Regions from separate parts of the Thermochromatium tepidum ATCC 43061 genome, predicted to be linked through region 2. Evidence: predicted binding sites of a transcription regulator. Region 2 holds the regulator's gene; the other holds the start of a gene.
The links. The regulator FNR, encoded in region 2, switches genes on or off when oxygen is low (the NO sensors DNR and NnrR bind a similar motif). The targets are predictions, from matches to a motif close to TTGATNTANATCAA.
Positions count from the first base shown of each region.

Region 1: E6P07_RS08195 (hydrogenase small subunit) is a predicted target of FNR. The motif match lies at 1,455-1,468, and genes of this name have one in related genera.

Region 1 covers NZ_CP039268.1:1,809,437-1,812,857, reverse strand. The annotation lists gene E6P07_RS08200 (respiratory nitrate reductase subunit gamma) at 1-27, opposite strand, end outside; gene E6P07_RS08195 (hydrogenase small subunit) at 138-1,220, opposite strand; gene E6P07_RS08190 (saccharopine dehydrogenase family protein) at 3,008-3,421, opposite strand, start outside.
Region 2 covers NZ_CP039268.1:2,676,027-2,679,447, forward strand. The annotation lists gene pyrG (CTP synthase) at 1-1,197, opposite strand, end outside; gene fnr (fumarate/nitrate reduction transcriptional regulator Fnr) at 1,463-2,230, shown strand; gene dnaQ (DNA polymerase III subunit epsilon) at 2,231-2,953, opposite strand; gene rnhA (ribonuclease HI) at 2,955-3,395, opposite strand; gene E6P07_RS12420 (class I SAM-dependent methyltransferase) at 3,388-3,421, opposite strand, start outside.

The DNA of each region.
Region 1 (3,421 bases), 870 kb from region 2:
CCCTCGCGCGAAATCCAGGAGCGTCATAGGGTTTGAGTCCTCCAGGTTGGCTGTGCAATATCAATGATCGATACAGTCCTTCGTGCGGGCCTTTGAGTGAAGCGCTGAATAACCCCCTCTCCCAGAGTGAGAATAAATCAGCGCTTCAAGGCATCTGGGTCGTCGCCATGGAGCCTGGCCTCTGTCTTGTGCTTCTTGCTGCGCGCCAGCAATGCCGCCCCCGCCCCAACGGCAACCCCCAGCCCAGCGGCCAGGGTGATACTTGGCCCATAGCCGAACTGTCCCATGGGCACCGACTCGTAGATCCCGCCCTTGTCCCAGAAATTCGGCTCCGAGCAGCCGATGCAGCCGTGTCCAGACTGGATCGGAAAGCTCACACCCTGATTCCACTTGACATGGGCGCAGGCGTTGTAGGTCAAGGGCGCCTTGCAGCCGAGCTTGTAGAGACACCAACCCTTGCGTGCGCCCTCGTCGTCGAAGGTCTCGGCGAACAATCCGCGGTCGTAGAAAGGCCGGCGATAGCAGCGGTCATGGATGTTCTCCCCAAAGAAGGCCAGCGGACGCCCCAGCGGGTCCAAAGGAGGGAGCGCGCCCATGGTCAGGTAGTACGCGATCACGCCTGTGATCGCCAACGGGATGGGTGGGCAGCCGGGAATGTTGACGATCGGACGATCGTCGATCACCTCTGCGACCGAGAGTGCCTGGGTGGGATTGGGGGCGGCCTTGGGCAACCCCCCATAGGCCGAGCAGGTGCCCACGGCGAGGATGGCAGCCGCTCCCGCCGCCGTTTCGCGCAACATGTCCAGGTTGCTGATCCCAGCAATGGTCGAATAGCCCTTGACCCTGGGGATGGATCCATCGACCAGGACCAAATAGTTGCCGGCATGCGCATGCATCGCCTCCTCACGCGCGCGCTCGGCCGCCGCCCCCGAGGCGGCCTGTAGGGTGTGGTGATAATCGAGCGAGATGAAGTCGAACATCAACGATTCGATCGAGGGGGCATGTGAGCGCAGGAGCGATTCGGTGCATCCGGTGCACTCCTGGAAGGACAGCCAGATCGCCGACGGACGACTGGCCTGCTCCAGGGTCTCGGCCATCACCGATACCATCCCGGTCGGGATGGCCATCGTCGAGGCCAGGGTCGAGCAGAATTTGAGAAAGGCGCGTCGAGTCACGCCTTGGCTACGCAAGAAACCACCCAGGGTCATGCCTGTGGCCATTGCATCCTCCTGCATCTGTCGTTGTATGGCGCCTCGACCCGAGCCACTCTCAGGCCCTACGGCGTCTTGTCGTACCCGTGACCCAGACACATGGTTGCGAGACCGCCCAGGCCATTCGTCTGATACCGCAATCGATGTCGACGGCGAATCACATATACATCCTGGTTCATTGCTCGAAAAGGCCTAGGTCCTGTTGTACGCAAAATATTAAGCCTGCAATGGCAAAAATGTCATTTGATCCAAATCAAAGAAACGCTAAATAGTCCCGCCTTTCGACAAATATAAGCAATCCATCATGGCAATCTACGTATGTTGCTAAGTCATTGAGATAAAATAATTTTATAATTAAATTCTCAATTGACATTCATGCAGTTCTGCGATTTGGGATTCGGAATTGATGCAGGATTTCGAGATACAGACCTGAATCCATAGCCCGGACTAACCTTGCCATTTTATTAATAAGAGGCCATGGCATGATTTTTACCACAGCACTCGTTTTTACCGCTTACTGAGGACACCTTTGCTGGTGTGATTCGCAGCCTTGTGACCCCCAATGGGATGGCAAAAGGGGATGGGCGCTTTATTAAGCCTACCCTTAAACAGGCCGGGTTCATCTGGAGTAGGGAGTCCCAAGCGCGGGCAATCAGCCGCTTAAAGCCAAGGCCAGGACTGGACCGACCTTGGCGTTGCCCCAAAAGAACAGGGAAGGTATTTGGTGGCCGGATTAATAGGGGATGCGTAAAGATCCATCCATGGATGTTTTCAGCTCGCCTCGTCCTGGTATCGGACCGGGGCGGGCCTTCCGGATCAAGGGCTTAGCAAAGGCACGACCAGGGTCGAAGAGACACTGACGGGTATGCACCCTGCGCTGGGCAGCTCGGTGCCTGATCCCTTACAGTACCCTCTCGAGAGGGTGGGGGATGACAGGATGGGCAAAGGGTTGGTGCTTAAATTATCTATTCGAATCAAAATTTTAGATCCAAACACCTGGGGCAGGGCATGGATTTAGGAGAAGGTCGGAGGTCTGGGGTATGTTGGTCGTGAAACGACCGGTCCCGACGACAGGCGCCTTGCTTGTGTGGCAGGAGAGGCCGGGACATTGGCGCCCAGACTCGAGTGCGACTGGGCGCCGTGAGGCAAGGTATGTCGAACTGGTGGATCGAATCAGACTAGCCAGGCATACACCAACAGCAGCGGGGCTGTGATGACGAGGGCGATCGAAATCAGTTCGCTGAGGGTCAGTTCAGTGAGAAGATGGAGGTATTTCATTGTGGGTACCAAAGGGCTGGGCCTAAAACTCAACCGGATCGGATCGATACCTGGCTGTTTGGGTCTCGATCACAACGATCGCGGACAAGATCCGGTTCCCGTGGCTTAAGGGTCAAGCCATGAATTCAAATATTACTATATTTTAATATTTTGGTCAATGCACGTGCCCGTTCCGTCCATCCGGATCACGCGAACGAGGGCAACGCCTCGATGATGCAGGGTGGAGACCACCGCATGGCGTCCATGCGCCATGCGGGAAGGGAGAGGTGCAGGCCATCGAGCCTAGTGAAACGCTGATTTACCAGTCCCCGGACCAGGCACAATCGTGCTGATGCGTCCAGCCCGAAGACAACCGCCCAGGCCGACCCAGAAGAGCTTTTCCAAGATCGAGGACGCGCTTACGACAGTCAGGGCATCCGCCACAAAGAACAAAAGCGGTGAACACGATCCCGAGATGCAATAAACGCGCTATCGGGGGTTGAATCGGGTAGGCATTTGTTCAGCGCTTCATTAAACGATCAACGGGGTTTGGGGGCCACGGCGATCATGGGATTGGCCGCCGAGACGGTGACGGTTACGGTGGACGCGGCGATCTCGGTCTCCAGATCGCGCACCGTGCCATCGAAGGACGCGGCACTGCCCGGTTCGATCTCCTTGACCTCGGTCGGCAGACCCATCCGATCGAGGAGGGCGATGAAGGGCTCAGGGTCTAGTTCCTCGACATTGACCATGGTTCGGACGTCCCAGGTTCCATCCGCGATCAGCATGGCGGCGGCGACCGGTGGCACGCCGGCGGTGTAGCTAATCGCCTGAGACTCGACCTCCTCATAGCAAGCCTTGTGATCCGAGACCTGATAGATGAAGACCTCGCGCGGACGGCCATCCTTGATGCCCTTGACGAAGTTACCGATGCAGGTCTTGCCGGTGTAGTT
Region 2 (3,421 bases):
ATGGGCGCCCACCAGCCCGGCGACATGACGTGCATATTCGACCACCGCCACCTGCATCCCAAGACAGATCCCGAGATAGGGTACCCGCTGCTCGCGGGCATAGCGCACGGCCTGGATCTTGCCCTCGACCCCGCGCTCGCCGAATCCGCCCGGTACCAGGATGGCGTCGAGTCCGTTGAGACAGTCTGTGCCTTCGCGTTCGATGCGCTCGGAGTCGACATAGACGATCTCGACCCGGATCTTGGTGTGCACGCCGGCGTGCGCCAGCGCCTCTGAGAGCGACTTGTAGGCCTCGGTCAGGTTCATGTACTTGCCCACCATGCCGATGCGCACCGACTGCTCGGGATGGTCGAAGCCGTCCAGCACCCGATCCCACTCCGAGAGATCGGCCTCGGGCACCTCGAGCCGGAACTGACGCACCACCAGGTCATCGAGGCCCTGGGCATGGAGCAGCCGCGGGATGCGGTAGATGTTGTCGGCGTCGATGGCCGAGATGACCGCCTTCTCCGAGACATTGGTAAAGAGCGCGATCTTGCGCCGCTCTTCGTCCGGCAGCAGCTTCTCGGCGCGGCACAGCAGGATGTCGGGCTGGATGCCGATCGAACGCAGTTCCTTGACCGAGTGCTGGGTCGGCTTGGTCTTGATCTCGCCGGCGGCGCGGAGGTAGGGCACCAGGGTTAGATGCATGAACAATGAGTTCTCCGGTCCCTCCTCGACCCGCATCTGACGGATCGCCTCCAGGAATGGCAGCGACTCGATGTCGCCCACGGTGCCACCGATCTCGACCATGGCGATGTCGGCACCCTCGGCGCCGCGGCGGATGCTGGCCTTGATCTCGTCGGTGATGTGCGGGATGACCTGCACCGTGCGGCCCAGATAGTCGCCGCGACGCTCCTTGCGGATCACGCTCTCGTAGATCTGACCGGTGGTGAAGTTGTTGTTACGCCCCATCCGGGTACGCAGGAAGCGCTCATAATGGCCCAGGTCCAGGTCGGTCTCGGCCCCGTCGTCGGTGACATAGACCTCGCCGTGCTGGAAGGGGCTCATGGTGCCCGGATCGACGTTGATGTAGGGATCGAGCTTGATCATGGTGACGCGCAGACCGCGCGCCTCGAGCAACGCCGCCAGCGAGGCCGAGGCAATGCCCTTACCCAGCGATGACACCACACCGCCGGTGATGAAGATGAACTTTGTCATAGTGAACGGGGGTCGAGGGGGGTCGAGTAAGCCCGAGGGTCGCGACTCGGATGGCGAGACAAGCTACCAAAATCGCTGCATTGGCTCAATGCGATTCAGCTTCGAGCTTTTGGCCTGGTTTGGCTGGAAACGCGAGGCTGGCGGCCTGATATCGGCACTTGAGTTTGAGAAGGGATCGGGTTAATAACACCGGATCATTGATCCAGATCAAAAACAAAACCCTATCGCCTGCAGCGGGCCAGGCCAAGGAGCGAGGGTAGAAACCTTGAATCAAAACACCGTGATCTCGATCGAATCCATCCGTGTCGCTTGTCGCCAGTGCACACTCTCCTCGCTCTGCCTACCCATGGGTCTGACACCCGAAGACGTCGAGCGGCTCGATGACATCGTCAAGCGCTCCCGTCCGCTGCATCGTGGCGACCTGTTGTTTCGCGAGGGCGACCACTTCCGTTCTCTGTACGTCGTCAAGACCGGCTCGCTCAAGACCTTTACCCCCGGCAGCGAGGGCGGCGAACAGGTGCTTGGTTTCCACCTGCCCGGCGAGCTCCTGGGGCTGGACGCCATCGACAAGGGCCAGCATGCCTGCTCGGCCCGTGCGCTCGAGACCTCGGCCATCTGTGAACTCCCCTTCGCGCGGCTGGAGGAGCTGACCGCGATCATCCCAAGCCTCCAGCACCAGATGTACCGCTTGCTCAGCAAGGAGATCGGCCAGGATACCGACCTGTTGCGCCTGCTCGGCAAGAAGAATGCCGAGGAGCGCTTGGCCGCCTTTCTGCTCAGCTTCTCGCAACGCCTGCACAGGCGTGGACTCTCGGCCACGGACTTCCATCTCAGCATGTCCAGACATGAGATCGGCAGCTATCTGGGGCTCGCCGTCGAGACCGTCAGCCGGCTCTTCACCCGCTTCCAGGACGAGGGTCTGGTGCGTGTCGAACGCAAGCATATCGAGCTGCTCGACCTCCGGGGATTGGAAGAGATCAGCGATGGTGCCGGCGCCGGGCGACGTCAACCGCAGCGCCGGCAGCAGACCTGATTATCCGAGCGCACCGAGCCAGACACAGCTGCCGCTCGCCTTTTGAATCTCCTTAAGCCGGGTCTGATGCGCCTCCAGCTCGCTCGGTGTCGCACGGACCACCCGCAGGCGCGGTCGCTCGACGTCAACGCGGCCTCGATACACCCCTCGCTTGTCATCGCCGATCCGCTCGCCACCCTCACCGTCGAGATACAACGCAACCTGCCCACCGGTCATCGCCAGATAGACGTCGGCCAGGATCTGGGCGTCGAGCAACGCACCGTGCAGGGTGCGGTGCGAGTTGTCGATCCCATAGCGTTTGCAGAGTGCATCAAGCCCATTGCGCTGGCCTGGATGGAGCCGACGCGCGAGCGTCAGGGTGTCGGTTAGGGTGCAGAGATCGGCGATCTGTGGGGCCTCACTGCCACGCCACAGGCTGAATTCGTAATCGAGGAAGCCGACATCGAAGGCGGCGTTGTGGATGATGAGCTCAGCCCCGCGCAGATATTCGATCAGCCGCTCGGCGATGTCGGCAAAACGCGGTTTGTCAGCCAGGAGGGCATTGCTGATGCCGTGCACGGTCTCGGCCTCGGCGTCGATCTGACGCTCGGGGTTGATGTATTCATGAAAGTTATGGCCGCTCGGGCGCCGGTCGATCAGTTCGACGCCGCCGATCTCGATGATCCGGTGACCCTCGCGTGGATCAAGACCCGTGGTTTCGGTATCCAGAACGATCTGACGCATTTCAGTATCCTCCCGTTGGAACACCCAGATTGGCGAGCCGGTCGGCGCGCTCGTTCTCGGGGTGCCCGGTGTGGCCCTTGACCCAGCGCCAGCTTACCTCGTGCTGGGCGAGCGCCTGGTCTAGACGCTCCCAGAGATCGCGATTCTTGACCGGACGGCGATCGGCAGTGCGCCAGCCATTACGCTTCCAGTGCGACAGCCACTCGGTGACCCCGCGCTTGACATAGGTTGAGTCCGTGGTAATGCGGATCCGGGCCGGATACCTGAGCGCCTCCAGCGCCATGATCACGGCCATCAGCTCCATTCGGTTGTTGGTGGTCTGGGGCTCGCCACCCAGTAGCTCCTTCTCGACCCCACCCCAGCGCAGCAACACGCCCCAGCCGCCGGGGCCGGGATTGCCCTTGCAGGCGCCGTCGGTGAAGGCCTCGACCCAATCAGGCATGCCCAGTCCCTCGAGTCGTGGGGCGG